3 regions of the Parabacteroides absconsus genome follow, and region 2 is predicted to be linked to each of the others. Evidence: riboswitches for the same ligand, from Rfam matches in the RefSeq annotation. Region 2 holds a riboswitch; each other region holds the start of a gene.
What was found. Region 2 has a riboswitch for cobalamin ahead of NEE14_RS07880 (sirohydrochlorin cobaltochelatase). Riboswitches for the same ligand answer to the same signal wherever they lie in the genome.

Region 1 (11,120 bases), 1.5 Mb from region 2:
TCTGTTGCGAAGATAAAAAAAACTTTGAACTGTTGTATCTTTGCACACACATTTAAAGAAAATAATTATGATTTCAGTTGAAGGTTTACGTGTAGAATTTGGAGGTTTTACTTTATTTGATGATGTCTCTTTTGTGGTCAATAAAAAAGACAGGATTGCTTTGGTTGGTAAGAATGGTGCCGGAAAATCAACAATGTTGAAGATTCTTGCCGGATTGCAGTCTCCTACAAGTGGTGTTGTCAGTATTCCCAAAGAAACTACTATCGGATATTTACCGCAGCAAATGCAACTGAAAGATACGCGGACCGTGCGTGAAGAAGCGGAGCTCGCTTTTGACCATATTCATGATATGGAGCGTGAAATCAATGCATTGAATGAGCAATTAGCAGAGCGAACGGATTATGATTCAGAAGCCTACCATAAGATTATTGATAAAGTAACTCATTTGTCGGAGCAGTTCCAAATGATAGGGGGGAATAATTATCATGCTGAATTGGAAAGAACTCTGTTGGGATTGGGATTTATGCGTGAGGATTTTGACCGTCCGACAAGTGAATTCAGTGGAGGCTGGCGCATGCGAATTGAGTTGGCAAAGCTGTTGCTCAGACGTCCGGATGTATTGTTGCTGGATGAGCCGACCAATCATTTGGATATCGAATCTATTCAGTGGTTGGAAAATTTTATAGCAACACGGGCAAATGCCGTGATCCTTGTTTCGCACGATAGGGCTTTTATTGATAACACGACTTCACGGACGATAGAAATTGAATTGGGACATATATATGATTATAAGGTGAAATATTCAGATTATGTCACTTTACGCAAAGAACGTCGTGAACAACAGCTCCGGGCCTATGAGAATCAGCAGAAAAAACTGGCCGATACAGAGGCCTTTATTGAAAGGTTCCGGTATAAAGCGACTAAGTCTACACAAGTACAGTCACGAATCAAACAGCTGGAAAAAATCGAGCGGATAGAAGTGGATGAAGTTGATACAGCTATGCTGAATCTGAAATTTCCTCCAGCACCTCATTCGGGCTCTTATCCGGTAATTGCAGAAGAAGTTTCAAAGCGTTATGGAGATCATCTTGTATTTGAACATGTTAATCTGACAATTAAGCGTGGAGAAAAAGTAGCCTTCGTCGGGAAAAATGGAGAAGGTAAATCTACCTTGGTGAAATGTATCATGAATGAAATCCCGTTTGAGGGTTCATTGAAACTGGGACATGGGGTTAAGATTGGCTATTTTGCCCAAAATCAGGCTCAGCTGCTGGATGATAATCTGACCGTGTTTGATACGATCGATTATGTAGCCCAGGGAGATATCCGGACAAAAATCAGGGATATACTGGGGGCTTTCATGTTTGGCGGAGAGGCTTCTGAAAAGAAAGTCGCTGTTTTGTCGGGAGGCGAGCGTAGCCGATTAGCGATGATCCGTTTGTTACTCGAACCTGTCAATTTACTGATTCTGGATGAACCGACGAACCATTTGGATATGCGGTCGAAAGACGTACTGAAAAATGCCTTGAAAGATTTTGATGGTACTGTCATTGTTGTATCTCATGATCGAGATTTTTTGGATGGTCTGGTTGAAAAAGTATATGAATTTGGAAATAAGCGAGTAGTAGAACATTTAGGCGGTATTTATGATTTCCTGGAACGAAAAAAGATGCAGAATTTGCAGGAATTGGAAATCTCAAATAAAAAAACAAATGAGCCGGCTGAAAGTGAAGGACCTACACAGAATAAACTTTCGTATGAAGCTCGGAAAGAATTGAATAAGGCTGTTAAGAAACAGGAAAAACTCATCGCTGAGCTGGAAAAGAAAATAGAAGAACTGGAAACATCGATTGCAGAATTAGAGGCGAAATTGGCAACACCGGAGGGCGCTTCGGATACAGAACTTTATACGCAATATGCCGATTTGAAAAAATCTCTTTCTGAAACGATGGATCAATGGACAGAGCAGACAATGGCTCTTGAAGAAATGCAAAAAGCCTGATTGAGGAGAAATAGTCAGTTCTATAATTAAAACTATAGGGAATCGGAAATGGAATTCGTTAAAATCATTTTCGATTCCCTATAGTTTTATTTTTATGTATTGTATATCCGAAATGTATCATAACTATAAACAAAAATAAGAGGTGTTTGAAAAAATATATGTGTCTTTTGTGTTATTTTTAAGGAAACAGATATAGAGTACGGATGTTTTTTATAATTTTGTATGATTTTGTAGGAATAACACACAAAACTAAAAATATAATATGCTATGTTGACGCAAATTATAAATGGTAAAATCCTTACCCCACAGGGCTGGCTAAAAGACGGCTCTGTGTTAATGCAGGATAATAAGATTCTGGAAGTGACAAATTGCGATCTGGCAATTGTAGGCGCCAAATTGATTGATGCAAAAGGCATGTATATAGTTCCGGGTGGAGTGGAAATACATGTACATGGTGGTGGCGGTCGTGACTTTATGGAAGGTTCTGAAGATGCCTTTCGTGCTGCTGTTCACGCACATATGGTGCATGGAACTACTTCTATATTTCCAACGCTGTCTTCTTCTACCATTCCAATGATTCGTGCTGCAGCTGCAACAACCGAGAAGTTGATGGCGGAACCGGATAGTCCGGTATTAGGTTTGCATTTGGAAGGGCATTATTTTAATCTGAAAATGGCCGGAGGTCAGATGCCTGAAAATATTAAAAATCCGGATCCTGAAGAATATATCCCATTGCTTGAAGAAACACATTGTATTAAGCGTTGGGATGCTGCTCCGGAGCTTCCGGGAGCTATGCAGTTCGGAAAATATATTACCTCGAAAGGTGTTTTGGCTGCTGTAGGTCATACGCAGGCCGAATACGAAGACATCCGTACTGCTTATGAAGTCGGTTATTCTCATGCAACCCATTTCTATAATGCAATGCCGGGTTTCCATAAACGGAGAGAATATAAATATGAGGGTACTGTTGAAAGTATCTATTTGATTGATGACATGACTGTTGAAGTTGTTGCTGATGGTATTCATGTGCCGCCAACTATTCTTCGTCTGGTTTATAAGATAAAAGGAGTTGAACGAACTTGTCTGATTACGGATGCTTTGGCTTGTGCAGCCAGTGATAGTCAAGTAGCTTTTGATCCGCGTGTTATCATTGAGGATGGGGTTTGTAAATTGGCTGACCGTTCTGCTTTGGCAGGTAGTATAGCAACGATGGACCGTTTAATCCGTACGATGGTTCAAAAAGCTGATATACCTTTGGCTGATGCTGTACGGATGGCTTCTGAAACACCAGCCCGCATTATGGGTGTTTATGATCGCAAGGGCTCATTGCAGCGTGGAAAGGATGCTGATATCATGGTACTTGACAAGGATTTGAATGTTCGGGCTGTCTGGGCAATGGGTAAATTAGTAGACGGAACCAATAAGTTGTTCTAATCTCGATGTGAAAAACGGCAAGAGGCTAATTAAAAACGAAAAGTTATGTTGACACAAATTATAAATGGGAGGATTTTAACTCCGCAAGGTTGGTTGGAAGATGGTTCTGTCTTAATTTCTGATGGAAAAATCTTAGAAGTAACCAATAGTGATCTGGCAGTTATAGGAGCCAAGGTAATAGATGCAAAGGGAATGTATATAGTACCAGGTTTTGTTGCCATGCATGTACATGGTGGCGGTGGCCATGACTTTAAAGATGGTACTGAAGAAGCTTTTCAGGCAGCGGTCAGTGCTCATTTAAAGCATGGTGCAACATCTGTTATTCCAACGCTTTCAGCTTCATCTGCAGATGAAATTCGTCGGGCAGGTGCTGTCTGCGAAAGTATGATGGCACAGCATGGTGCGGTTCAGGGTTTACATTTGGAAGGCCCTTACTTGAACCGTAAAATGGCGGGAGCTTTATTTGCAGATTCTGTGAAAGATTTAGATAAGGATGAATATCGCTCCATATTAGACGATGTCAAATGTATCAAACGATGGGATATAAGTCCGGAGCTGGAAGGCGCCATGGATTTTGCTCAATATGTAAAATCTAAAGGTTTACTGCTGGCTGTCACACATACGGAAGCTGAATATGATTTAATCAAAGCGGCTTATGAAGCTGGCTTTACCCATGCTGCTCACTTCTATAATGCGATGCCGGGATTTCATAAGCGTCGTGAATATAAATACGAGGGGACAGTCGAAAGTGTATATTTAATGGATAACATGACAGTCGAAGTGATTGCCGATGGCATGCATCTTCCGTCTACAATCTTGCGACTTGTCTATAAGCTTAAGGGAGTTGAAAAGACTTGTCTTGTAACAGACGCTGTATCATATACTGCTTGTCCGAATCCACAGGTGGATCCTCGCTTCGTTATTGAAGATGGTGTCTGCAAATTGGCTGATCATTCTTCTTTGGCAGGTAGTCTGGCAACGATGGACGATTTAGTTCGGACGATGGTTCAGAAGGCTGATATTCCTTTAGCCGACGCAATACGCATGGCTTCAGAAACACCGGCTCGATTAATCGGAATTTCAGATAAAAAGGGATCATTGGCTCGTGGAAAGGATGCTGATATATTGGTTCTTGACCGGAAGTTGAGAGTCAGATGTGTATGGTCTATGGGCTATGAAGTTCCAGGTACCAATACATTGGCGTGAGATGTTTATTTGAAATACAATTTTAAGCAATCTTCGATGCCTGTTGAAGAATGACTTTGTAAAAAAGTGTATTCTTGTTTAAGAATGTATTGATTTTTGGATTGCATATTTATTACATATAAAAACTATGTTAAATTCATGGGAAAAAGATAGACTTTTATGTGCTGTATAACATAAAATCTCTATATTTGCACTGTGTTTTTCATGGTATTAGATTTAAGGTTAACAATGGAGATTGGTTGTCGTGAGACAACCTTTTTCTTTTTATAATGACTACTCAATAGTTATTTCTTGTGTTGTAATTTTTCCCCTTTATTTAGCTCCCTGTCAAAAGGTTTCTATATGATAAATAATGTTAATACGCATGTTTTTTATGACTATGGTTGTGCTATATAACATAAAATCCCTATATTTGCACCGTGTTTTTCATGGTATTAGATTTAAGGTTAACAATGGAAATTGGTTGTCGTGAGACAACCTTTTCTTTTATATGGAATACCGTTGTTTAGCTTTATAGAAGGAAATTCCGTGGTTACAATTAAATCTTTTCGTCATTTCTATCAGAAAATTGGGGAATAGGTTCTAATTTTACAGGATTTATTGACTTAAAAATAAATTTCATGTCTGATTGGATAAAAGGAGTAGTGAAGAAAATTTGCAAGAAAGATGGTTTCTTTACTTTTATGCGGGCTCAGTTTACATCCCAAATATCAAGTGCTACTGATTTTCTTGTTACCATAGTATTGGCCAAGCTGTTTGATATATATTATGTATTGGCTACAAGTATGGGATCTGTAGCAGGAGGAATTGTAAATTGTACGATTAATTATTATTGGACATTCAAGAGCAAAGAGTGTAAAAAGAAATATGTTCTTATCAAATATACATTGGTATGGATTGGCAGCATTTGTCTGAATACATGGGGTGTTTATTGGTTGACTGAATCCATCCAGCGCGTTCCCTGGGTACAAGAAACATTGGCTCATTTTTTTGATAATATATTTATTGTAAGCAAGGTGATTGTATCTTTATTGGTTGGTTGGTTTTGGAATTATAATTTGCATCGGACGTTTGTTTATAAGGACTGTAAAATCAGAAGACCTCTTCGAAAGAAAAAAAGCCTGATAGTAGATACTGAAATAGAAGAACTATAAAATCTATTCGCATGAAACGCATCATAATTGTTGGAGCAACATCTGGAATTGGTCGGGAGATCGCTTGTCTTTTTGCAAAAGAAGGTTGGGTTGTGGGTGTTGCAGGCCGCAGAATAAATAAGCTGATTGAACTTCAGAAGTTATATCCTGAACAAATTCATACTGAAATGATTGATGTTACCTTAGACTCAGCACCTCAAAATTTAAACCGGTTAATTGCTGCGTGTGGAGGAATGGATGTGTATTTTCATGTATCGGGAATTGGACAGCAAAATTATCATTTGGATCCAACGATCGAGTTAGCGACTCTGCAGACTAATGGAGATGGATTTGTCCGTATGATCACTGCGGCGTGGTCATATTTTCGTAACGAGGGAAAAGGGCATATAGCTGTAGTCAGTTCGATTGCTGGAACGAAAGGGTTAGGAGCTGCTCCAGCTTATTCTGCTACTAAATGCTTTCAAAATTGTTATGTGGATGCATTGGCCCAATTAGCCCATATGAATCATTTGTCAATTTATTTTACTGATATCCGTCCGGGCTTTGTTGCTACTGATTTACTGGCAGACGGAAAGAAGTATCCTTTATTGATGCGGAAAGAGAAAGTGGCAAAATTGATTATGAATGCTGTTGTCAAACGTAAGCGCCGAGTGATAATAGACTGGAAATATGTTGTTATAGTATTCTTTTGGCGTCTGATCCCTGAATTTATTTGGGAGCGACTTTCTATTCGAAATTAGATTGAACTTTTATGCTTGCCTGGAACGGAATGTTATCTTTTTATTCATAAGGAAGTTTACAAATCCATAAATGAAAAGTCCGATGAATTGAGATATGTATTCATTCCATTTTAATAATTCAACCATCCATAATAAAAAGACAAATTGGGATCCGTAAGCGCAGATAAAGGCTAATAAAAACAAAAGAGCCTGCTGGAAATAATTCCCTTTGCCAGAATGAAAAATCCAAAATTTACTCCAGAAAAAATTATTAAGCAATGCAGCTACATAGCCTGTCACATTGGATGCTATATAGTTGAAATGCAGTATATCCATCATCAGCCAAACTACTAAAGCGGTAATAAAAGCATTCAATGTGCCGATGATAATGAAACGAAATATTTGTTGAGAATTTTTCATCAATCCATAAATTTCACTGCAAATATAATCAAAAGATTAGCCTAACCCGAAAAATATCTATACATTTGTCGTTGTATTGGTGAAACAAAAGTGCTTTCAACTTTTGATTTGAAAAGGGAATCCGGTTAGAATCCGGAACAGTGCCCGCTACTGTGACATCTTGGACAAGAAAAGGACATAAGCCTCAATGCCACTGTTCCTGTAGGGAATGGGAAGGTTGTCTTTTTCAGATGAAGTCAGGAAACCTGCCAAACATTATGCGAACAACAGATGAGAATCCCGGGGTCAGGATGATTTTCTGGATGATAAAATAATAAGTCTATGATAGTAAGCAAAGGTAAGATCATTGTGGTGGGTATTGGTCCAGGTGATTTAGACGATATCACACCAGCCGTGTTGGCGGCCATTCGTGAGTCTGATATAATTATCGGATATAAATATTACTTTCAGTTTATTCAGCAAATACTTCGTCCTGACGTACTTTGTATAGACTCTGGCATGAAAAAGGAGCAAGAACGAGCCCAAGATGCTTTTCGTTATGCCTTGGAAGGACATGTTGTTTGTGTAATTAGTTCTGGGGATGCCGGAATTTATGGAATGACACCGTTAATTTATGAGATGCGGAAGCAGATGAATGCTGATATCGAAATTATTTCATTACCGGGCATCAGTGCTTTTCAGAAGGCAGCGTTTTTACTGGGGGCACCGATTGGACATGACTTTTGTGTGATATCATTGTCTGATTTAATGACTCCTTGGGAAATAATTGAAAAACGAATTCGGGCAGCCGCCATGGCCGATTTTGTGACGGCGGTTTATAATCCGAAAAGTCAAGGTCGTTACTGGCAGCTGTATCGTCTTAAGGAAATCTTTTTGCAAGAACGTAATGGTATGACACCAGTGGGCTATGTCCGTCAGGCTGGAAGACCAGAACAGAGTGTGCATACCTGTACTTTAGCAGAATTAGATCCTGAACAGATCGATATGTTTACAGTATTGCTGATAGGAAATTCTCAAAGCTTTTTTGATAATAATGAGGGTGTATCAAACCGAGCTATCATTACTCCGCGGGGATATTTCGGAGAGGAGAAAAATAAAGAGGAGAAATATGGCATCGGTCAGGATATCATGATCAGAAGCTTTCGGACAATAGAAAAAGAATTAAAACATCCGGAAATAGCATTAGGGAAAAAATGGGCTTTGCTGCATGCCATTCATACAACAGCCGATTTTGAAATGGAAGATATTCTTTATACAGATCCTGATGCTGTGGAAAATTTGTTTCATAAGTTTCAGAATGGAGAAATAAAAACGATAGTAACAGATGTGACGATGGCGGCTTCTGGCATCCGCAAAGGAGCTCTTCATCGGTTAGGTGTAGATGTAAGATGCTATCTGGGAGATGAAAGGACCGTTCAGTTGGCCAAAGAAAAAGGTATTACACGTACACAAGCCGGAATACGTCTGGCTGCAGAAGAATGTCCTGGCGCATTGTTCGTTTTTGGTAATGCACCAACGGCTTTAATGGAATTGTGCGATCTGATTCGGAAGCAGAAAGCGCATCCGGCTGGCGTGATTGCCGCTCCTGTCGGATTTGTACATGTGAAAGAGTCAAAGTATATGATAAAGCCTTTTGTTTCAATACCTAAAATAATAGTAGAAGGACGAAAAGGCGGTAGTAACTTGGCTGCAACTTTAGTTAATGCGATCCTTTGTTTTGATGATGCGGAACAATTAAAACCGGGTAGAGACGTATGAGCCATTTTTATGTCATAGGGATGAACGACAGTCCGAATCCGGATTTCTCTCCTGAAATATTGCGGATCATCCAGTCTCATCGGGTTTTTTCAGGAGGTGTCCGGCATCACGAAATTGTTCGTTCTTTATTACCTCAACAAGCGATCTGGATTGATATAAAAAGTCCGATAGATGAAGTGTTTTCCCAATATGAACAGGTTAAAGAAAGTATTGTGGTATTTGCGTCTGGAGATCCGTTGTTCTTCGGTTTTGCCAATACTATCAAACGCAAACTGCCTCATGCGGGAATATTTCTTTATCCGGCATTTAATTCGTTGCAAATGTTGGCGCATGCACTGTTAATCCCATACCACGATTTGCGTATTGTGTCATTGACTGGACGTCCTTGGCATGAATTTGACCATGCATTGATAGAACGTTCCACCAAGATCGGGATTCTGACAGACCATGTCCATACGCCGGCACAAATAGCCAGACGCATGCTGGAATATGGCTATTCTATGTATGTGATGTATGTAGGAATTAATTTGGGAAATCCTGAAAAACAGAGTATTCGGAAGTTCTCGCTTCAACAGGCGGCTGCTGAGTCTTTTCAAACACCGAATTGTGTAATTCTGGAGCAAAATGGAAAGAATATGTATCGTCCGTTTGGCATACCGGATACATGTTTCGAGTATTTGAACGGAAGGTCCCGGATGATTACTAAAATGCCTGTTCGTCTGCTCTCTTTAAGTCTGTTGGATTTGCATGAAAAGAAGAATTTTTGGGATATAGGTTTTTGTACGGGCTCTGTCTCTATAGAAGCTAAATTGCAATTTCCTCACTTGCATATTACTGCTTTTGAAGTCAGACAAGAAGGCAGAGAACTGATGGAGATCAATTCACATCGGATGGGAATACCTGGCATAGAAGCAATTATTGCAGATTTTATGACCTATGATGTGTCTGATTTAGCTTCTCCCGATGCTGTTTTTATTGGTGGTCACGGGGGAAAACTTCCAGAAATGCTTCAAAAGATTTCTTCTTGTCTCGCTGAAACAGGAACGGTCGTATTTAATTCTGTATCGGAAGATAGTCTGTCCTTGTTTAAAGCGTCATTGCCTGCAGCAGGTCTTGTATGCAAGGAAGAAATCCGGATCGCAGTAGATGAGTTTAATCCTATAACGATATGTAAAGCCGAACGAAGTAAAAATTGATACATGATGATAAAGAGAATAACAATTATAGTAGTTTCAGAAAAGGGCAGAGATTTGGCAGAAAAGATATCTTTTCATTATGAAGATGTAACAATATCTCGTTTGCCAGATTTGAAAAAGGCCTTTTATGATTCGGATGCGATAGTATTTATCGGAGCTCTTGGCATTTGTGTCAGAAGTATAGCTCCTTTGATTCAGGATAAACATACGGATCCTGCCATAGTATGTATTGATAGCACGGGAAAACAAGTTATCTCCGTTTTATCTGGTCATGTGGGTGGCGCCAATGAACTGACAGTCGCTCTTGCCCGTCTGTTGTCTGCTGAACCGGTAATTACAACGCAGAGTGACAATACCGGACTATGGGCATTGGATATTTTACCTGAAAGATATGGTTGGTCGCCGGTCTTGCTACATAAAGGCGAGAGTTCGCCAGTTGCTGCTGAGCATGTAAACAGGTTGATGAATCATGCTATTTCTCTTTTTGTGAATCAGAAACCTACTGCTCTTTTGTTGGAATGTTCAGCAGAAGGGTGTGATTTTTTGACTGAGACCAAGCCTTCACATGTAGATTTGTATACTGATGCAGCGTCCATTCCGGCAGATAAATATGAACTGATAATAGCCGTAACGCCTTGGATGCATACCTATCCTGCTTTATGCCTACAGTATATTCCAAAGGTTTTACATGTAGGAATGGGATGTAAACGGGAAATGGAGGCGGACGTTCAGCTGTTGAAGAATCAGATTTTTACATCTTTGCAGGAACATCATCTCTCTGCCCAGGCAATTTGTTCCTTGGATTCGGTTGATATTAAAGAAAATGAAAAGGCCTTGGTGTTATTGGCCGATTCTTTGCATATTCCTTTTAATACCTATTCTACTGCAGAGTTGAGTGGAATAAATGTGCCGAATCCTTCTGCCATCGTGGAGTCGAATATTGGGATTCCGAGCGTGAGTGAGGCTTCAGCAATCAAGGCAGCTGGTGGTGGAACCTTAATTTTGCCTAAACAGATTTATCACGATGGAGATATTCAGTTTACTTGGGCTGTCGCTTTGGATAATGGAACAGCAAGGCGGGAAGGACATATTGAGATTGTAGGAGCTGGACCAGGTGATCCTGAGCTGGTTTCTGTCAGAGGTAAGCACTTTCTTCAACAAGCCGATTTAATTCTATATGCAGGAAGTCTGGTTCCTAAAGAATTAACTTATTATGCTAAACCGGGTGCCG
Region 2 (11,120 bases):
TTAGCTTTAAAACACAGACATCTTAACGGACATCCTTCGCATCTGACAGCCCTATACCTGGCATATTCGACTACATATCCGGATTCGGTTTTCGTATGCCTGGTGCCTGCCCTCTGCATCTTTTGTCCCATTGGACAGACACAGTAATCCTGTTCTTCATTGTAGAAAAAGTTTTCGGCTTTAAAAGGATTCGGTTTAAATCTTGGCCGCTGCTCCATGTGGAAATAATTGTATTTGACGTATGCTTCCATCCCGTTTTCCGACATAAAGTGGTAATTCTCTTCTGATCCGTAACCGGAATCAGCAACCACCGTATGAGCCAACTGGCCGTATCTGTCGGCAAAGGACTTCAGGAAGGGAATCATCGTCAAGGTGTCAGTCGGATTCGGGAAAAGAGAATAATCGATAATGAATTGATTTTCCGTAGCAATCTGAAGATTATATCCGGGTTTTGTCTGACCGTTGCGCATGGCATCCTCCTTCATTCTCATAAAGGTGGCCTCTTTGTCTGTCTTGGAATAAGAGTTGCGGTCCTGAAGATTGTCCAGATGGTTATTGTATTCCTGAAGCTTATCTCTATGTGCTTCCAGTTCTTTCAGCTGCCTGCGTTTCTTTCTCAGTGCAGATTTCTGCTCTTTCGTGGATGGTTCTGAAGCCTGTTCAAGGGCATTGCGTAATTCTCCTGCCATTTCTGTCAGCATGGAAGGGGAAAACTCAATTTCCTCGTTGTTTTCCGAAGCTTTTTCCTGAGCGATGACGTCATCTATTTGGCTTAACAAAACACTGATTTTCTTCATCAGTCGTTCACGGTTTCGCTCAACGCTCTTCCGCCATACAAAAGTATATTTGTTGGCCTTGGACTCAATCTTTGTTCCGTCAATATATTCCACATTCAGACTGATGAAACCTTTGGATGAAAGCAGAAGTACGGTTTGGGTAAACACTTCGTTAATTTCCTTCTTCACCCGGTTACGGAAACGGTTGATAGTAATGAAGTCCGGTTTCTCATAACCGGCTAACCATATGTAATGGATATCACGACGAAGATGCTTTTCTATTTTCCGGCAGGAGTATATATTGTTCATATAGGCATACAAGATAACCTTTAGCATCATCTTGGGATGGTAAGGACTACGGCCGTATTCTTTGTATAACTTCCTGAAACCTTCAAGATTCAGGCTTTCAACCAAAGCGTCAACCATGCGTACAGGATCGTTTTCTGCAATATCTTCATCGATTCTTTGCGGAAAAAGTACCGTTTGGTTGGGAGTGTATGGACGAAAATGTATCTTTGTCATATGTGTAAATCTTTATGCTTAAAGATACAAAATCTTTAGGTAATAACAAAGCCCCAGCTTGTGAAAGTCGGGGCTTTGTGCTAAAAAAGAAGGTGTGCTTTTTGACACACCTTCATTTTAGGGCTCACCTAGGTACTTAATGATCACTTCTACCTGAAGTGGTGTCAGTACCCTTTGCCCCTTCTTCCATCCTGCCTCTTGCAGGGCCTGACTTAGGTTTGGATGGTAACGTATCCAATATCCAAGTCGTTTGCTGGCACTCTCCGGAGTCAATTCCGGCGCATACAGAACTGCAAGTTCTTGCCAGCCGTATGCCTTTAAACAGAACGTTTTCATTTCTAAACATTTTTATAGAGCAAATATCTGTCTATTGGCAGGGGGAAGAGAAAAAGTAGATACAAGGGAAAGTATATATAGAGAAGTAAAAGACTAAAAAAGACAGAATATGAAGGTTGAATCGTCTATCTGGAAAAGCAACTGTAAATCAGCGATATATTTGTAACAAGAAAGATAACTGGGAAATAAACGAGGCCGGGAAAATAAGGTATTCTTATTATCTTGGAGATTTCCTGAATCAATTATAACGGGGGAATATTGTGGATTTCTCAGGTATCAAAGATAATCTATTTTATTTTATAAACAAAAAAGGAGGTGTATATGTCACTTACGTATCATTTAGTACAACGGCCCGACAAGAGTGAGGGTGCATTGGAAGGTAGCAAATTGTATTACGGGCAGATCAAAATCAGGCAACAAGTCGATTTTGATACCTTGTGCGAACGAATTGCCGATCGTTCGACGGCGTCTAAGGGAGATGTGATGGTAGTTATCGATGGATTGATCAGGGTATTAACTACCGAACTTCAGGCAGGGAACAGCGTGCAGATGGGCGAATTTGGGAATTTCCGTTTGAGTGTAGGTAGTTCTGGTGTAGCCAATGCCGAAGATTTTAATACGTCGTTGTTCAAGAAAGGGAAGATTATCTTCACGCCTGGTAGTCGGTTGAGAACCATGAGTGCCAGTCCTAAATTTGAACGTATTGAATTGAAACCGGCAGAGTAGAACCCTAAACCTTACTTAAAGGGATCTGGCAAAATAAAAACAAGTTGGTACAGGTACAAAAGCCGAATGCCAACTTGTTTTTTTATTTAATAATCCACATCTAATGACTAAAACCTGCCGAACATTTCTTTCCGTTCGGCGACCGTGATACGCTTGTAAGCCAAGGCAAACTGAATGTGTTCGACCAACAGGCAGCGAATGGCTTCATAGTCGCTCAATCCTTTGGCCTCCAGGCCGACTTTGAAGCCGGCTTTTTCCAAACCTTCCCGCCACGAGGCAGAGACACGGTTTTCGTTGGATTTGATCAAGACAAACATAAAAGGCAGTAACGTCACTTGTTTATATTTACCTGCCTTGAGCTGACCAATGACTGTCTCTAAAGTCGGGAAGCCTTCGCGAGTCCCGACGAAATAGTCTTTATGTCCGGACACCTGCAACATATAGCCCAATTTGGCATAAGCCGAATTACTGGCATGATAGGTTCCGTTAGCAATCAACAACTTGGCACCGGCATGAGAAGCCACAGCACTTCCGGTCAGGGCTTTTATCACAGCCTCATAGTCGGCATCATCATACAGCAGCGGGTTGCCGATACGGATTTCCTTAAACAGTCCTTTCCGGAGCTCCACATCGCGGCGCAGGGCTTCCATCTCCACGCCTTCTATCACAATTGATGGCTGCACCACCACATGCGTATAGCCTTCTTTCTTCAGGGTGATCAAAGCATCCGTCGTATGCTCGATCCAGATGCCTTGGCGGCGTACACGGTTGACAATACTGCGGGCACTGTAAGCCTGTCGGACTTCGACTTGCGGAAATGCCTGACGTACCTGATCATTCATCCGTTCGAGGGCTTCGCGGGTTTCCGGATAAGCGCTCCCGAAATGGACCATCAGAATAGCCAGCTTATCGCCTTTCTGCATCGTCTCACGGATATCCGAAGCGACGAACTCACGCCCGACCTTGGCCTGGAGCGGATGCTCCCAACCAAGGCAAGCCAACAGAACCATGACTATTTTCAGAAAATCCCGTCGGTACATCACTTATTGAATTTCACCAGCAAACTGACGTAATAGGTACGTCCCGGCGTCAAAGTCGCATAGTTGGAATTATAAGGCCGGTCATCCACATAATTAAATAAGTTCTCCACGCCTACGCCCGGTTCAAGAATAAAATCCTTCAACACAAACCGATGCGTCGTATTCAGGTTCCAGAGAGAGAATTTCGGCGCATATCCATAACTCTGAGAGAAGCGTTCTCCCTGGATACGCCCGTTGAAATTCACATTCAAGGTATATTTATTCCAGGTATGATTCCATAGAGCAGCCACCACGCCACTATGTTTTACACTCTTGTCAACCGGCCTGTCGTTGGTGTTATCTTTCGCATCTACAAACGTATAGCCACCGTTCATCGAGAATCCGGCACCGATATAAGCATCAAAACGGACATTGAAGCCTTTGATCGTCGCATTCTGGATGTTGTCACGGATCTGGACACTGGCAAAATCTGTTCCGTTTTCCTGATTATAGCGGTTGGTTTCTTCTTGACTGAATTCACGGTAATTGATCATATCGCGGATGTGGTTGTAAAATCCGGAAGCTGATATCGAGAAGTTACGGTTTGTATATTCCGCACTCAGCGTCAGGTTATCACTCTTTTCCGGTTTCAGATTCACATTACCGATGGTCAGCCGCGAAGTCCGCTTGGATTCAGAGAAAGTGTACAGTTCAGCCAAACTGGGCGAACGGAAACCCGAGGCATACGAACCCCGAAAATTAAAGCCGCCTACTTTATAAAGCAAAGCCACATTGGGAGTTGCATAACTGTGGAAATTCTGATGATAAATATACCTCAGTCCGACAACTCCTTGAAAATGCTTGCTGAAGTTCACTTCATCCTGGGCATAAAAGGCCATTGTTGATACTCCTTTTCCGGCAATATTATCCGTCTGGCTGCTCAGCAGCTCACGAATAAACTCGAAACCGCCAGAAAGCTTGTTGTACTGGCCCAACTGAAAGATTCCCTTCACATTCAGGTTATGATGATGAATACGTTTGGTCATCTCGTTGGTTCCCTGATTATCTCCGGTGAAAAAATCTTTATAAGTACTATGGTTATCGGAAAAATAATCCGCATTCAGATACGATTTCTTATTGATCATATACTGTGCACCCGCTCCATAGGTAAATGTTTCGTGCCGTATGTCATAATTGGTGGTATTGTCGCCCATCGGCATAGGACGATCCGTTTTATGCGTATAAATATTTCCTCTCAGATAGAATGAAAGACGGTCGGTCGGATCGAAGGTAAAACGCTGGCTGATCGTATTCGAATGAAAAGCCGTCGAAGCCTGCTTGTTTGTTTCCACTAAATTGCCATCTTTTCCCTCCGTATACGGATTCAGCTGCCAGCCATCCGACTGCTGACGCTGATAAGAAGTAAACGAACCGAATTTTCCGGTCTGGAAATCCGCATTTACCGACTGAGTAAACTGGTTCTTGCTGCCATAACGCGTATTACTGGTTATGTTGGCCTTATTCTGGGCATCATCGGTGATGATATTAATAACACCGGCAATTGCATCACTTCCATACAACGCTGAAGCCGCACCGCTCAAGACTTCAATACGTTTGACATTTGCCATATCGATACGCGCATAAGTATCATCGCCGGCCAGGCGTTTTCCGTTCTCCAAGACCAGGATGTAACGCTCGGTCAAACCGTTCATGCTCATGGTTGTTCCCATACCGTTGGTCATGAACGAAATACTTGGGTTGAGTTTTGTCATAGCTTCCTGCACATTCGTTACGTTGGCAGTCCGCAGGTCCTTGGCCGAATACACCTGTACCGGTATGGGCGAGTTATCCATTCTCCGGTGAGTACCGGTACCGGTAACTACCACCGGATTAATGTTCACATACTTTTCGATCAGGCGAATCTCAATGTTCTGGTCCGTATGTGTTACATTATACGACTCCGGTTCATATGCCAGATGCGAAATACGAATCCGGTCAGCATTATCAGGCAGGCTCAACTGGAAATACCCTTCATTATTCGTTGTACATCCTGTCAAGCTTTCTGAAACCCGGATATTGGCACCCGATACCGGGCGCCCCGTTTCTGCATCAATTACTCGGCCTGTTATCACACGGTCTTGTGCGAAAACACTTTGTGCGCAACCTGCAATCAGCAAGGTTGCCAACATCTTTTTTGTTTCCATGAATAAAAATGTTTGTGTACTAATACTCTTTACCTCCCGAAAGAGCGTTCATTCTCACTAAAACATATTGGCAGGTTTCCTGACTTGTTCCTAAGGAAAGAACCTTCCCGTCAGCCTGACCATGACGATCCGGCAACAGTGGCAAAGCGGTGATTTCCTATAGCTGCTGCTCAATGGAGCAGGGAATTTACAGTAGCGGGAACTGTTCCGGATTCACACCGGATTCCCTTTTATATTATCTCTGGGATCGAGAATAATATCACCAATACGGCGGCGAAGGTACATCTTTAATTTGAAATAAACTATCATTTTGTAACTTTAAAAAAGAAGAAGTATTTTCCTATATACAACAACTGCTTGCAGAAAGAGATAATTTTTTCAGAAAACAGATAGTATTTCCAAAATTAAATTTATCTTTGCAGCGTTGAGGTGAGATTCACAACCTTTCGGTGTGGACTTGAAAAGGGAATCCGGTGTGAATCCGGAGCAGTACCCGCTACTGTAACACCTGCAAATGAGAAGAATACACACTCCGTGCCACTATCTTTCAAGATGGGAAGGCTTTTCTTCTTAAGGTGAAGTCAGGAAACCTGCCTGAACAAATTCGATTAATATGGAATGTTTATTCCGGGAATTGAATAAACTTATAACGAATGTTGAGATATATTTTACATTTAAAACACCCTTGGATATGATGAATCTTAAAAGACTATTCATCGTGTGCGTAACTGCGGCCTCCGGAATGCTGCATCAGGCTTATGCCCATACGGAAGGCAACTACGTCCCATCGAACCTGTTTGAAACCATGCAGGCAGGCGATAAGGCAGCCTTGCTGCTCGTTCATTTCGGGACTACGCACGACGATACCCGGGCATTGACCATCGATGCCATCAATCAGAAAGCACAAGAAGCTTTCCCTGACCTTGAGTTCCGCGAAGCGTACACTTCACGTATTGTCATGAACCGCCTGGCAAAACGAGGGGTTTACAAGAAGAATCCGGTAGAAGCATTAGCCCAACTGAAGGCTGACGGATTTACTCACATCCTGATTCAGTCGACCAACATCATCGACGGAATCGAAATGGAATCACTCCGCAAAGACATCGACGTCATGAAAGACCTGTTTAAGGAAATCCGCTTGGGTACACCTCTGCTGTACACTCCAGAAGATTACCGGCAAGTCATCTCCATCCTGTCACAAAAAGGAAAGGATAAAACCATGACCGTACTTGTCGGTCACGGAACTTATACACCGGCAACAGCACAGTATGCAATGCTTGATTATATGCTGGAAGCCGAAGGACACCCGGATTTCGTTGTCGCCACCGTTGAAGGCTATCCGACTTTGGATGATGCCGTCAGAAAAATCAAAGAACAAAAGAAAATCAAGCAGATCCAGCTCTTACCATTCATGTTCGTGGCCGGCGATCATGCCAAGAACGACATAGCCGGTGACATCCGGCAAGACCTGGAATCAGCTGGATATCAGGTAAGCGTCTTGATGGAAGGATTAGGACAAAACCCTGAAATCCAAGATATCTTCATTGACCATGCCCGGTTCATGACCCAACACATACTTATCGACATCTCCGATAAAAAGAAGGCATACGCTGCCGACAAAGAATAACAAATCATCCAACAATTTTTATACACTTTTTCTGCCCGGAAGAGACTCATTTTCTTCCGGGTAAGGAGAAGTATGTCTTATTCAAAAAACATTTTATATGAAAAAAACATGGATTATCTTACCTCTCGTAAGCTTGACATGTGGCATTCATGCCCAGGAGAAAAAAACGGTTTCACCTGCAGCCGACACAACTTATAATTTGCAGGAAGTAGTCATTCAGACAGCCAGAAAAGCACGACCTCAGATTACCAAGCTCGATGTTCCCATGAAATATCTGCCGCTTTCTGTCAATGGAATCGAGTCGAAGAGTTTGGAAATCCGAGGAATCAGAAACATCCAGGACGCTGTCCGCTTCATGCCGGGAATCCGGATACAGACTTCCTACGGAGCTTTCCAACAAATCTCTGTACGTGGTTTCGATCATGCCGTACTGATGATCGACGGAGTACGAGACGAACGCTCTGCCATCAACAATTCATATCCTGTTCCGGATCTTTCGGCCGTCGAATCCATTGAATTACTGAAAGGACCGGCCTCTGTCTTATATGGCCATTCGGCTGTTGGCGGTATCTTGAATATCGTCCGTAAAGCACCGACTGAACGGCAGACACTCAATGCTCGGGTTGCCTACGGCAGCTTCGAGAACAAGGAAGCGACTTTAGGTGTAGGTGGCAAGTTATTAGGGCCTGTCAATTACTATGCCAATGTCAATTATGCCGACCAGACAGGATGGCGCAACAATGGGAACAGGCGCTTCTCCGGTTATCTTGCCCTGAATGCCCAATTAACGTCTAACGATTTTATCGATATCCGTACGGGTTTCAATCGGGATTACTATGGAACGGAAATTGGTTTGCCCGACATCATGACGCAAGACATTTACAACACATCCGACAACCAGCTCTATCTGCATAAAAACGATATGTTGCCCGGACTGGACAAGACAGCCCGTTACAACAACGAATCGGATTTCATGAGAAACTACAGCTGGAATATCTCCGGACAATATACACATCAATTTTCCGAAAGCATGAAGCTGGTAGACCGTCTGTCTTTTACCAGTGACGACATCAATTATTTCGGTACAGAAGAACTCGATTATCTGGAAAGTGACGAGCCGATCTATAACCATTATTACTGGAAAAGTCCGACCGAAAAGAAATATATCTGCCTCGACACCGTATATCTCTCCTTCCCGCTGCGCTTTTCCCACATAGCCAAGACCGTCAGTAACTCCTTGGAATTAAACGGACATTTCTATACAGGCGAAGTCAAACACAATTACATGGGCGGGTATTCGTTCGTTGCCCTCAACCGGACAAGTTATTCGGGCTATAATTTAGGAGAAGATGTGCAAGGTCCCGGACTGTATTCGCATGTTTCGGTGTACGACCCGCACAGCATGGGATATATGGTCAGCCGCTTTTCGGAAGCTACGGTTACACATCATTATGCCAACAGCATCTATCTGCAGGACATGATCGAACTGAATAATCAATGGAAGATTCTGGCTGCCCTCCGGGGAGATTTCTACCGATATCTGTCGGCCGAGGCTACAACGCCGACCGGCAAACGTGAATACGAAAACCACGGGTCTTTCAACCGGGTACGCAACAAGGCGCTCACCTACCGTTTCGGAGCCGTCTATCTGCCTCATCCGAATACCTCTTTATATGCGTCTTTTGCGTCTTTCTTCAAACCGATCCGTACCTTCTACAGGGACAATGTGATCTATGTCGACGCGAATGGAGAACGCTTTAACCCCACTCGCAACGAAGAAGTATTCAAACCGGAAAACGGATATCAGGCGGAAGTCGGGATCAAATATGACCTCAACCGTTTCCTCCAGGCCAATGCCAGCCTCTTCTACATCCGGAAGATGAACAGTACCGCTACGCTGACAAACAGCTATCAGACAGAGGTAGACGGACAGACGAAGAAGCTGACTGTCATCGGACAGGTCGGCGTACAAGACTCTAAAGGATTTGACTTCGATGTGACCGTGACTCCTTTGCCAACCTTGGCATTCACCCTGGGTTATGGATTCAATGATTCGAAGATACGGAAGATGAAGGAAGTGAAAGACCCGGAACTGGCCCAAGCCATTTACGGTTCTGACGCACAGGCGGCGAAAGACAAACTGAACAGCCAGGAAGGGAACTGGCAGGCGAACGTGCCGAACCAGACATTTTATGCCTATGGCAGTTATACTATTCCCAAAGGCTGGCTGAAGAACCTGGAGTTCCACATCAGCAGCAGCTATACAGGGAAAGTCTATCGGAATACAGCGAACAGTACCTGGTTCGATCCGTATTGGATAACCGATATGGGAGCGTCATATACCGTCAACAACCATGTTCATCTGACTGTCAATGTCAATAACCTGTTCAACAAGAGCTATTACAACCAGGCGTTAGGAAACCAGCTTGTTCCCAGCATGCCCCGTAACTTCCAGGTAGCTCTTTCGTATACGCTCTAAATAAATGACGCATGCATAAACTACATTCATTTATCTTGACAACACACCGGATACTGGGCACCTTGCTCAGTATCCTTTTCTGCATGTGGTTTCTCTCCGGACTGGTCATGATTTATCATACCTTTCCCCGGGTAAAACAGGCTGACCGATGGAGCCGAATGGATTATCTGAAAGCTGATTCTCTTCCGGCCTGGGACGAAGTACAGAAACGGCTTCCGGCCAACGAAGAGATCCGGCATATTTCGCTTTGTCAGAGTTTAGGGCAACAGGTTTTCCAAATCCGGACAGACAACGGATCACATGAACTGACCACCGACTTTTCAGAAAGAACCCATATCGATGCTTCTTCCATCAGGCAGGTGGCAGCGAGCTGGAATTCATCTCCGGTCGAACGGATTGATACACTTTACACCTTGGAGCAATGGATTCCTTTTGGAGCACTCAGGCAGCATTTCCCGATCTATAAATATTACTTTGCCGATAAAGACAGGCACCAATTATATATTTCGTCGAAGACGGCCGAAATCTTACAATATACCAGTCGGGAAGAACGCTGCTGGGCGTGGTTGGGAGCGATTCCTCACTGGATTTACTTCACTACTCTCCGGCAGGATATCGACCGGTGGATAACCGTGGTCGTCACACTTTCCGGCATCGGCTGTATTTTCTGTCTGACAGGCTTGTATCTCGGAATCCGGGATTTCCGGAGAGCACGCCATCAGCACAGGCTTTCGCCCTACAAGAAGTTCTGGTACAAATGGCATCACCTGGCAGGTGCTGTTTTCGGTCTGTTTGTGCTGACGTTCTGTTTCAGCGGGATGATGTCATTGGCCAACGTAGAAGACTTCGGCATCCGCTCCCGGCTTGACTTTAATCCGTCTCAGCAACTGAAGCAAATGTATCCGGGAAACTATCCGCTCGATTACCGGAAAATCATCCAATGCCATCCGCATCAGCTCCGGCAATTGGAATGGACTCACTTCGGCCTGATTCCGCTCTACCACGCTCAGACTGACAGCGGACCTATGACCTGGGATGCGCGTTGTACCGATTCCCTGAAGCCTTTAAACCTCACACCCGAAGATATCCGAGACGTATTACAGTCCATCCACGGGAAAGAGGCCAACCTGAAAATCGAATGGTTGAATGAACAGGATACATATTATGTTTCCCGTAAGCGGAAACTGGCCCTGCCCGTCTGGAAAGTACAGATAGATGATGCGGATGCCAGCTGTTATTACATTCATCCATACAGCGGAGAATTCCGGTATGTGAATCGTCCTGCCCGATGGCAGCACTGGGCATATCCGGCATTGCACAGCCTGCAGATACCCGAACTGACCACTCATCCGCGACTGTGGTATCTGATCATGTGGATACTGATGTTAGGGGGAACATTTGTTTCTCTGTCCGGATTCTGGCTTGCCATCC
Region 3 (11,120 bases), 1.3 Mb from region 2:
GAAGAAATTGCGTGAGCATGGTGTGATGATGGGACGCATCGTGATGGAAGACGTGAAGGATGTGGCTAAGTATTTGCATGATTTTGGAATTTATGGAGCGGTTAATTATGTAGATGAAGTTTCCTGCAAAGAAGTCATTACATACGGTGCCGGAGAAGGGAAAAAACGTGTAATTCTGGTCGATTGTGGTGTAAAGCATAACATTATCCGTTGTTTGTTGAAGCGTGGAGTAACGGTCGTACGTGTTCCCTGGGACTATGATTTTACCCAATTGGAATATGATGGTGTATTTATCAGCAATGGCCCGGGTGATCCAGATACGTGCGATGCTGCTGTGCAGAATATTCGTAAGGCTATAGCTGGTGATAAACCAATCTGTGGTATCTGTATGGGTAACCAGTTATTGGCAAAAGCCGGCGGAGCTTCAATTTATAAGCTGAAGTATGGTCACCGGAGTCACAACCAGCCTGTACGGATGGTTGGAACCAACCAGTGTTTTATTACTTCTCAGAATCATGGATATGCCGTTGATAACAATACGTTGGGTGAAGATTGGGAACCTTTGTTCATCAATATGAACGATGGAACAAATGAAGGAATCCGACATAAGACGAAGCCATTCTTCTCTTCTCAGTTTCACCCGGAAGCTTGTAGTGGACCGACTGATACAGAAGCGTTGATCTTTGATAAATTTGTCGGTATGTTATAAAGAATAATCAGTACTAATTTTTGCATGAAGAGTCGTTTATGAAAGATAATATAAATAAAGTCCTTATTTTAGGTTCAGGAGCTCTGAAGATTGGTGAAGCAGGAGAATTTGATTATTCCGGAAGCCAGGCATTAAAAGCTATTAAAGAAGAAGGTATTAAAACGGTTTTGATCAATCCGAATATTGCTACAGTACAGACTTCTGAGGGAGTTGCTGATACGGTTTATTTCTTGCCTGTTACTCCTTATTTTGTAGAGAAGGTAATTGAGAAAGAACGCCCGGACGGTATTTTACTGGCTTTTGGTGGTCAGACAGCTTTGAACTGTGGTGTCGCTTTGTATCAGAGTGGTGTATTGGAGAAATATGCAGTGCGTGTTTTGGGTACGCCGGTACAGGCTATTATGGATACAGAAGACCGCGAACTGTTTGTACATCGTTTGGATGAGATTGGTGTTAAGACCATCAAGAGTGAAGCCGTTGAAAATATTGAAGACGCACGTCGGGCAGCAGCCGAATTAGGATATCCGGTTATTATCCGTGCTGCATATGCTTTAGGAGGACTTGGTTCGGGTTTCTGTGATAATGAAGAAGAACTGAATGTGCTGGCTGAAAAAGCCTTTTCATTCTCACCTCAGGTGTTGGTGGAAAAGAGTCTGAAAGGTTGGAAAGAAGTAGAATATGAAGTAGTACGTGACCGTTATGATAACTGTATCACGGTTTGTAACATGGAGAACTTCGACCCGCTGGGAATCCATACCGGAGAAAGTATCGTGATTGCTCCTTCTCAGACATTATCCAATACGGATTATCATAAACTGCGTGAACTGGCCATCCGCATTATTCGTCATATAGGTATTGTAGGTGAATGTAATGTACAATATGCTTACGATCCGGATAGTGAAGATTACCGGGTTATTGAAGTAAATGCCCGATTGAGCCGTTCATCTGCTCTGGCTTCAAAGGCAACCGGTTATCCGTTGGCTTTCGTGGCTGCTAAGTTAGGCTTGGGATACGGTTTGTTCGACTTGAAAAACTCAGTAACGAAGACAACCAGCGCTTTCTTTGAACCGGCACTTGACTATGTAGTATGTAAGATTCCGCGTTGGGACTTGGGTAAATTCCATGGTGTAGCACGAGAATTAGGCTCAAGCATGAAGTCGGTTGGTGAAGTCATGGCTATCGGACGAACCTTTGAGGAAGCTATCCAGAAAGGTCTCCGTATGATTGGTCAGGGCATGCACGGCTTTGTAGAAAATAAGGAACTGGTTATTCCAGATATTGATAAGGCCTTGAGAGAGCCGACCGATCGTCGTATCTTCGTTATCAGTAAGGCTTTCCGTGCCGGTTATACGATCGATCAGATCCATGATCTGACTAAGATTGATAAATGGTTCTTGCAGAAATTATATCGAATCATCCAGACTGCCAATGAACTGGAAGCATTCAGTAAGATACAGGAAGTTTCAGACGATTTACTGCGCAAGGCCAAGATGCAGGGCTTTTCTGATTTCCAGATCGCCCGTGCTTTGTTGAAGGAGAAAATGGAAGATACCGACAAAGCAACTTTACAAGTCCGTCAGGATCGTAAATATCGTGGTATTGTTCCGGTTGTTAAACAGATTGATACATTGGCAGCTGAATATCCTGCTCAGACCAATTATCTGTATCTGACTTATAATGGTACAGAGAATGATGTTCATTATTTAGGCGACGGTCGTTCGATTGTTGTATTGGGTTCGGGTGCTTATCGAATCGGTAGTTCGGTTGAATTTGACTGGTGCGGCGTTCAGGCTTTGAATACGATTCGTAAAGAAGGCTGGCGTTCGGTAATGATCAATTATAATCCGGAAACGGTTTCTACGGATTATGATATGTGCGACCGCCTGTATTTTGATGAACTGACATTCGAACGTGTAATGGATATCCTGGAACTGGAGAATCCGCACGGTGTGATTGTATCAACGGGTGGACAGATTCCGAATAACCTGGCAATGCGTCTGGATGCACAGCATGTTCATATTTTAGGAACTTCAGCTCAAAGCATTGATAATGCAGAAGACCGTGAGAAGTTCTCAGCTATGCTTGACCGCATCGGTGTTGATCAGCCTCGCTGGAAAGAACTTTCATCCATGGATGATATTAACCAGTTCGTAGAAGAAGTAGGTTTCCCGGTTCTGGTTCGTCCGAGTTATGTGCTGAGTGGTGCTGCCATGAATGTATGTTCCAACCAGGATGAATTGGTTCGCTTCCTGGAACTGGCCGCTAATGTTTCGAAGAAGCATCCGGTTGTAGTCAGCCAGTTCATTGAGCAGTGCAAGGAAGTGGAAATGGATGCTGTTGCACAAAACGGAGAAATCATCATGTATGCCATCAGTGAGCATATCGAATTTGCTGGTGTCCATTCCGGTGATGCTACCATTCAGTTCCCGGCGCAGAAACTGTATGTGGAAACAGTTCGTCGTATTAAGAAGATCAGTAAGCAGATTGCTAAAGAATTAAATATCTCAGGACCGTTCAATATTCAATACCTGGCGAAAGGAAATGAAATCAAGGTAATTGAATGTAACCTGCGTGCTTCTCGTAGTTTCCCGTTTGTCAGCAAGGTATTGAAGATTAACTTCATCGAACTGGCTACTCGGGTTATGTTAGGTCTGCCGGTGGAAAAGCCGAACAAGAACGAGTTTGATTTGGACTATGTAGGTATTAAGGCCTCTCAGTTCTCATTCAACCGTTTGCAGAAGGCAGATCCTGTCTTGGGTGTAGATATGGCTTCTACGGGTGAAGTTGGTTGTATCGGTGATGATGTTTCGGAAGCAATTCTGAAGAGTATGCTTTCTGTCGGACAACGTATTCCGGAAAAGAACATTCTGTTATCAACCGGTACTGCTAAACAGAAAGTAGCTATGCTGGATGCTGCACGTCTGTTGGCTCAGAAAGGTTATAATTTGTATGCAACGGGTGGTACACACCGCTTCTTTACTGAAAATGGCATTCCAAGTACATTGGTATATTGGCCAAGTGAAACCGGAAAAGAACCTCAGGCTTTGAGATTGTTGCATGAGAAGAAGATTGATATGGTAGTGAATATACCAAGAGATCTTTCTGCCGGTGAGTTGGACAATGGATATAAGATTCGTCGTGCGGCCATCGATTTGAATATTCCGTTGATTACGAATGCTCGTTTGGCGAGTGCATTTATTAATGCATTCTGTACATTGAGTCTGGATGATATTCAGATCAAGAGCTGGCAAGAATATTGATAAATCAAGTTGTATAGACTGGATTTGAAAGATAAGCCGCTGAAAGCATCAGGTTCGCCTGGCTTTCAGCGGCTCTATTTGTTTATTGTCATGCCTGAATGATCAATAACGAGAAATAGGGGAAGTTTGTCTGTGCTATTATTTCAGGATCGGAAATATATTTCTCTTTCTCGGTTCCTACGTTTTCGAAGTAGTGGAAATGTGTTTCCGGATGCCGGCGGATACATTCATGGACAGCCTCGATGCAAGCCGACAGTTTCATGATTACTAAGTTGTATCCTTGTCGGATGAATTGAGCCAGTTCGTCGGCTGTTGCGGTTCCCGGAATTACCATCAGGCGTTCTTCCTGCTTGACAATGTGTAATCCTCCAGTTGCTCCGGCGGCAATAAAAGCCGGAATTCCCGGTACACGTCTTACTTCAATATGTTCTTTCTCCAGTTGATGATATATGTATTGGATAGAAGTATAGAATCCGGCGTCGCCTTCCGCTACGATAACCACCTTTTTCCCTTCACGAAGTGAGCCGGCAGCGTCAACCAGAAGCTGGTCATAGGCTTCGATAGCTTTTTGCCTGTCTTTGCTCATGGGCAATACAAACGGGCGAATCTTGTGTTCTTCTATTTCTAAAGCTTTCAGGATATTGGCCGCTCTTGACACTTGCTTTCCCGAAGGTGTCAGAGTTGCCGGACAGAAGATTTGATCTGCCTGTTGTAAGGTTTTCAATCCTTTTACGGTGATTAATTCGGGTTCACCCGGACCCAAAGAAACAAATGTAATTGTTCTGTTCATATTTACTAATGTTGAATAGAAATGCAAAAATCTTTATTTTACGCTTTATTCGCAAGTATCGGTCGAGTTTTTTATTACTTTTGTGCCAAGTAACAGGTGTCTGTTTCCTTCGTGAAGCAAGGAACGGATGAAAAGGGAACCGGGTGAAAGTCCCGGACAGTCCACGCTGCTGTAAGTCTTTACAGGATTCGGAGTAACCTCTGTTCCACTGGATAGATAACTATTCGGGAAGGAACTTCGAACAAGACAAAGTCAGAAGACCTGCCTGGTTACAAGATATAACTTAGATGGCTTTACTTTCTGCGTGGTTATGGAAAGAGAGAGCAGAATTGGTAGATAAAATGACAGTTATGAATCTAAAGCGAATAGCAGAAGCTGTGTTGCTTCTTGCCGTAATGGCGGGTTGTACTTCTCGTCCGACGAACGAACAGGCTAACGGATCGGATGCAGATGTAGCAACGGAAGCGGTTTTTACTGAGAAAATTGTACCGGAATATGCTGAAGGGTTTGAAATCCGTTATGAAGGAAAGGCTGCCTTAGTGGATATTCATGATCCGCAATCAGAAAGTGCGGGTGAATATCATTATGCTTTGGTGCGTCGGGGCGATCAGTCAACATCAATTCCGGAAGGATATGAAAAGTTGGAAATACCGGTGAGAAGTGTGATTTGCATGACTTCCTTACAGCTTTCTAATTTTATCAAGTTGGGAGAAACCGAACGGGTGACAGGAATTACCAGTACGCGCCACTTGTTTAATGAAACGATGAATCAGCAGCTGAAAAGTGGAAAAACGGTAAAGATCGGCATTGAAGGGAATTTCAATAACGAAGCCGTTATGAGCATGAATCCGGACCTGATTCTGATATCTCCGTTTAAACGTGGCGGCTATGAAGCCCTGAAGGATGTAGGAATTCCGCTGGTTCCTCATTTGGGATATAAGGAAATGACTCCGCTGGGACAGGCCGAATGGATTAAGTTCGTCGGTTTGTTGTGCGGAATGGAAAAGGAAGCCAATGCCTGTTTCCAGACTATCGAACAGCGCTATAATGAGTTGAAAGCTTTGACTGCAGATGGCAAGGTGAAACGCCGTCCGGTTGTTTTCAGTGGTGAATTGAGAGGTGGAAACTGGTATGCGGTTGGTGGAAAGAGTTTCCTGGCCCAGCTGTTTAAAGATGCCGGCGCTGATTATTTCCTGAAAGATGATGAGCGTTCGGGCGGTGTGACCCTCGATTTCGAGACGGTCTATAATCAGGCAGACAATGCTGATTACTGGCGTATTGTCAATAGTTATCCGGGAGAATTTTCGTATGAGGCATTAAAGGAACAGGATGCACGTTATGCCGATTTCAAGGCATTCCGTGAACATGGAATCATTTACTGTAACATGAAGACAACTCCTTTTTATGAGGAAATGCCGACGGCTCCGGAAGTCATCTTGGCGGATCTGCTGCATATCTTTCATCCGGAGTTATTGCCGGATCACAAGCCTGTCTTTTATAAACTATTAAAGGAATAAGGGCATGCGCTATACTCATACTTACCGGATGTTGTTGATCCTGTTGCTGATCCTTGTGCTGCTGCTGCTGAATTTATTGTTGGGCTCGGTTGCTATTCCTGCACAATCTATCTGGAATATTCTGACAGGTACAGGAAACGAACCTGTCTCTTGGCAGAACATTGTCTGGAAATCCCGTTTACCACAGGCTTTGACTGCGCTGGCTGCGGGCGCGGGTTTGGCTGTCAGTGGATTGCAGATGCAAACCGTGTTCCGTAATCCGTTGGCAGGACCTTCGGTGTTGGGAATCAGTTCCGGTGCCAGCATGGGCGTTGCTTTTGTCATTCTGTTGAGCGGAAGCTTGGGCGGCGTGGCGTTGAGCCGATTGGGCGTAATGGGAGAGATTGCTTTGTCGGTTGCCGCTATTATTGGTTCCTTGTCGGTCATGGCGCTGATTGTTTATGTCTCGCAGAAAGTAAAGGGAAACGTCACCCTGCTGATTATTGGTGTCATGATCGGTTATGTATCGAATGCGGTGATAGGTGTCTTGAAATTCTTCAGTGTGGAAGAAGATATCCGGGCGTATGTAATCTGGGGATTAGGTAGTTTCTCGCGTGTGTCTGGTAATCAGATGATGTTGTTTGTTACCTTGATGGCCATTCTGCTTCCTTTGTCTTTCTTGCTTATCAAGACATTAAACCTGATGCTGCTGGGCGACGGCTATGCCCGTAACTTAGGACTGAATATCAAGCGGGCCCGCCTGTTGGTAATTGTTTCGGCCGGTGTGTTGACTGCTATTGTAACAGCTTATTGTGGTCCGATTATCTTCTTAGGATTGGCGGTTCCTCATTTGGCAAGAGCCATGTTTCAAACGTCCGATCATCGGACTTTGATGCCTGCAACCTTATTATTAGGTGCAGCTTTGGCTTTAATCTGTAATCTGCTGGCCCGCATGCCTGGTTTTGAAGGGGCTTTACCGGTTAATTCGGTAACGGCATTGGTGGGCGCGCCTGTCGTGGCTTCCGTCTTGTTTAATAAACGTAAAAATGACTGGAATGAATAAAGAAACGATCCGACTGGATGATTTGTCAATTGGCTATTCCATCAAGAAACATCATACGAAAGAAGTAGCTTCGCATATTCAGGCTACTATCCGAAGCGGCGAACTGACGTGTCTGTTGGGCGAGAATGGTGTAGGAAAATCGACATTGCTCCGTACGCTTTCTGCCTTTCAGCCGAAGTTGGGCGGACATATATGGCTGCTCGGGCGTGAAGTCGAATCGTATACAGACCGGCAATTGAGCCGGATTATCAGTGTCGTGCTGACCGAACGGTGTGAAATCCGGAATATGACGGTCCGGGATCTGGTAGGAATGGGACGGAGTCCTTATACGGGTTTTTGGGGACGGTTAAGTCAGAATGACTGGGAAGTGGTAGATCGTTCCATTCGCCTCGTCGGTATTGAAGTGCTTGCCTCGCGTATGGTACATACATTGTCTGACGGTGAGCGGCAGAAAGTCATGATAGCGAAGGCACTTGCCCAGGAAACTCCTATTATTTTTCTGGATGAACCGACCGCTTTCCTGGATTATCCGAGTAAAGTGGAAATCATGCAGCTCTTGTATCGCCTGATACAAACGACTGAAAAGACCATTTTCCTTTCTACACACGACCTCGACTTGGCTTTGGAGATAGCAGACAAAATCTGGCTGATGGAGCGGAAACAGGGAATTACAGTCGGTACACCCGAAGATCTGGCTTTGTCGGGCCGGTTGAAATCTTTCTTTTCCGGTCGGGGCGTTGTGTTTGATGATGACAGCGGCCTTTACCGGATACAGATGCAATATAAGTACCGGATCGGCATCCGGGGCGAAGGCGTTCGTTATTTGATGCTGAGGAAAGCCTTGCAGCGTTGTGGTATTCGGGTGGATAATCCGGCATCGGCTGTTGCTCCGTTTATTGAGGTTGGCTCAGAGTCATTTATCCTTCATGCAGAAGAAGCCGTGTGTTATGAAACGATCGAAACCCTGTTGCAGGCTGTACGAGAGTTAAGTTTGCCTGAAATCTGATTCCTTTTTTCAGGAAAAATGCATAAGTTTGCATGAAAAACAAAATAGGATAATACGAATGATGAAACGTGTGCTGATATACTTACGGAATCTGATACTTTTCTTTTTCATCTCGTCTATACTGGCTGTCGTACTCTATCGTTTTGTGCCGGTTTATCTGACACCACTGATGGTCATTCGTCTGGTTGAACAGGCCAAGGCCGGTAAAAACCTGAAGCTGGAACATGAATGGGTCCCGATTGAAAAGATTGCGCAGACGTTGCCGCAGGCTGTTGTGGCTTCTGAAGATAATTTGTTTATGGAACATCCCGGATTTGATTTCAAGCAGATCCAGAAGGCTCGTGAAGAAGCCGAACAGGGAAAACGGGTGCGCGGAGCCAGCACCATCAGCCAGCAGACAGCCAAGAATGTTTTTCTATGGCAGGGAAAAACCTATTTCCGGAAAGGACTGGAAGCCTATTTTACTTTATTGATCGAATGGATATGGGGAAAAGAACGGATTATGGAAGTTTACCTCAATTCGATTGAGATGGGCGATGGCATTTATGGCGCCCAAGCTGTGGCAAAGGCGCATTTCAACAAAGAAGCTTATCAGTTGACGAAAGGAGAATCGGCTTTGATCGCGGCCTCTTTACCGAATCCGCGCCGGTTTAATTCGGGGAAACCTTCTCCGTATATGCGTCAGCGGCAGGCCAAGATCATGTCGCTGATGGATAAGATTCTGCCGATTGATATGGGGTATAAGGCTCCGCAAAAGACAAAGAGTACAGGTAAAACAAAAAATAGAAAGAAATGGAGAGCTTCAGTTATCAGGATCTCGGAAGAATAGTATATGAAAAGGCGCTGGATATCCAGACCGAGAAGTTCAACGCGCTGCTGGCTGCCAAGGCAAAAGGGGAAAAGGGGCGGAACGAACTTCTCTTTTGTGAACACGAGCCGGTTCTTACCATCGGCAAAAGCGGGAAAGACTCGAATCTGCTGATCCCGGAGGCCCGCCTGAAGGCCTTGGGCATTTCGTATTATCATATTAATCGGGGTGGCGATATTACTTACCATGGTCCGGGACAAATCACCGGATATCCGATTTTCGATCTGGAAACCTGGCATATCGGATTGAAGCAATATATTTACCGGCTGGAAGAAACCATCATCCGCTTTCTGGCTTTATATGGCTTGAAAGGCGAAAGGTTGGAGGGCGCAACCGGTGTATGGCTGGATCCGCTGGTTGCAGGAAAGGCCCGGAAGATTTGTGCCATTGGCGTAAAGAGCAGCCGCTTCGTTACGATGCACGGCTTTGCCCTGAACATCAATACTGACCTGAATTATTTCACGTTGATTAATCCGTGTGGATTTACGGATAAAGGGGTGACGTCTCTTGCCCGCGAGTTAGGCGAAAATCAAGATTTTGAAAAGGCAAAAAGACAATTGGCCGCTCTTTTCAGCGAAGTTTTCGGTGACGTGTGAATTTGTCAGAATGTCAAATCATCCCTCTTCTGTTTGCGTTATTTGGATGCAAGTACGGCAGTGATCGGAAATATGCGATTTATACGAAGTTGAGGTTTGACAAAAGGAAAGCTAATCGCTTTATTGACTGAATTCTTTTGGGAAAGATGCTGAAGCTAGGCTTCAATTCTTGTGCGGTGTCAGCCAAATGGGAGAATTTGGAGTAATTTGTCAGTTGAAAACCGATGGCTTTTCTTGTCATTATTTGGGCTTTTGGGTGGTTTTTTTCTTCCTCTTTCCCTGAAAAATGGATGCAAAGTCGGTTTTATGCCGGGTTTTCTTCCTTTTTCTGCCTACAAAAGTTCAATTTTGTCCTGTATTTTTCTCAATTCCTGCCTACCTTTTTCTCCATTTCTGCCTGGTTTTGTCTGAAAAAGTAACGAGAAACGTCCGAAAAAGCCGTTTATTTTACAAAATTCCCTGTTTTTATCGCTGAAAAAGTGGATGCTTCTCAAAATGGTTGTTATCAGAAATGGCGGTAAATGGCTTTTCTGTCATGAATAAAGCCTTTTCACTGGCAAAATGAACAGATGTTATAAGATGATAAAGGCGTGTTATTTTATCGGTAGTTGGCTTTTATCATTTATTTTTTCGGTAGATTTTTGTACATTTGCAACTTACAAACTATAACGATCAACTATGGCTGAAGAACTTATTATTGATAAGCAGGCTGGGAAAGCTGAAAAATACCAGGAGTTGATGCCTCAATTGGAAGCTCTGGTAAAAAACGAAGGTGATGTAATAGCCAATATGGCCAATATCTCAGCAGCATTATGGCAGACTTTTCATTTCTTTTGGGTTGGTTTTTATCGTGTAGTGGAAGGGGAGCTGGTTTTAGGTCCATTTCAAGGTCCAATCGCTTGTACGCGTATCCGGTTGGGCCGGGGTGTTTGTGGTACTGCCTGGAAAGAAGGCAAGACACTTGTCGTGCCGGATGTGGATCAGTTTCCGGGACATATTGCTTGTAATTCGGCCTCTCGTTCGGAAATCGTGGTGCCTGTTCGGGATAAAAAGGGTGAGGTTGTAGCTGTATTAGACATTGATAGTGATCGGTTGAATTGTTTTGATGAAACCGATGTTGTATTTTTAGAGAGAGTGGTTTTGTTTTTGTTCAATTAGACGGAATTTATAGTACAAAAGTCAGATTCATAGGGGGTAGTTATGTTTTATTAATAAGATAAGTTTCTGTTCTCTTTATGAAATGATCTACTTTTGCGCACAATTATAATTCGCGTAGGAAGATAAATACGATGGTTAAAATAGTACGATTAACTTACTTGCTGCTATTCCTTT

Region 1: linked by a shared signal. The riboswitch ahead of cobJ (precorrin-3B C(17)-methyltransferase) and the one ahead of NEE14_RS07880 (sirohydrochlorin cobaltochelatase) in region 2 are both predicted to bind cobalamin.
Region 3: linked by a shared signal. The riboswitch ahead of NEE14_RS02030 (ABC transporter substrate-binding protein) and the one ahead of NEE14_RS07880 (sirohydrochlorin cobaltochelatase) in region 2 are both predicted to bind cobalamin.

What each region holds. Positions count from the first base shown of each region.
Region 1 is NZ_CP146284.1:282,321-293,440, forward strand. Features, by position in the region: gene abc-f (ribosomal protection-like ABC-F family protein) at 68-2,002, shown strand; gene nagA (N-acetylglucosamine-6-phosphate deacetylase) at 2,270-3,436, shown strand; gene nagA (N-acetylglucosamine-6-phosphate deacetylase) at 3,482-4,642, shown strand; gene NEE14_RS01145 (GtrA family protein) at 5,263-5,796, shown strand; gene NEE14_RS01150 (SDR family NAD(P)-dependent oxidoreductase) at 5,808-6,536, shown strand; gene NEE14_RS01155 (GtrA family protein) at 6,546-6,935, opposite strand; cobalamin riboswitch at 6,996-7,203, shown strand; gene cobJ (precorrin-3B C(17)-methyltransferase) at 7,257-8,693, shown strand; gene cbiE (precorrin-6y C5,15-methyltransferase (decarboxylating) subunit CbiE) at 8,690-9,889, shown strand; gene cobM (precorrin-4 C(11)-methyltransferase) at 9,893-11,120, shown strand, end outside.
Region 2 is NZ_CP146284.1:1,790,644-1,801,763, forward strand. Features, by position in the region: gene NEE14_RS07855 (IS1182 family transposase) at 1-1,298, opposite strand, end outside; gene NEE14_RS07860 (DUF4248 domain-containing protein) at 1,416-1,634, opposite strand; gene NEE14_RS07865 (HU family DNA-binding protein) at 1,956-2,360, shown strand; gene NEE14_RS07870 (sirohydrochlorin cobaltochelatase) at 2,468-3,400, opposite strand; gene NEE14_RS07875 (TonB-dependent receptor) at 3,400-5,583, opposite strand; cobalamin riboswitch at 5,636-5,865, opposite strand; cobalamin riboswitch at 5,994-6,195, shown strand; gene NEE14_RS07880 (sirohydrochlorin cobaltochelatase) at 6,326-7,210, shown strand; gene NEE14_RS07885 (TonB-dependent receptor) at 7,308-9,689, shown strand; gene NEE14_RS07890 (PepSY domain-containing protein) at 9,701-11,120, shown strand, end outside.
Region 3 is NZ_CP146284.1:468,128-479,247, forward strand. Features, by position in the region: gene carA (glutamine-hydrolyzing carbamoyl-phosphate synthase small subunit) at 1-709, shown strand, start outside; gene carB (carbamoyl-phosphate synthase (glutamine-hydrolyzing) large subunit) at 748-3,969, shown strand; gene cobI (precorrin-2 C(20)-methyltransferase) at 4,058-4,759, opposite strand; cobalamin riboswitch at 4,837-5,042, shown strand; gene NEE14_RS02030 (ABC transporter substrate-binding protein) at 5,101-6,276, shown strand; gene NEE14_RS02035 (iron ABC transporter permease) at 6,281-7,318, shown strand; gene NEE14_RS02040 (ABC transporter ATP-binding protein) at 7,311-8,324, shown strand; gene mtgA (monofunctional biosynthetic peptidoglycan transglycosylase) at 8,383-9,153, shown strand; gene lipB (lipoyl(octanoyl) transferase LipB) at 9,117-9,788, shown strand; gene NEE14_RS02055 (GAF domain-containing protein) at 10,467-10,946, shown strand; gene NEE14_RS02060 (DUF5686 and carboxypeptidase-like regulatory domain-containing protein) at 11,078-11,120, shown strand, end outside.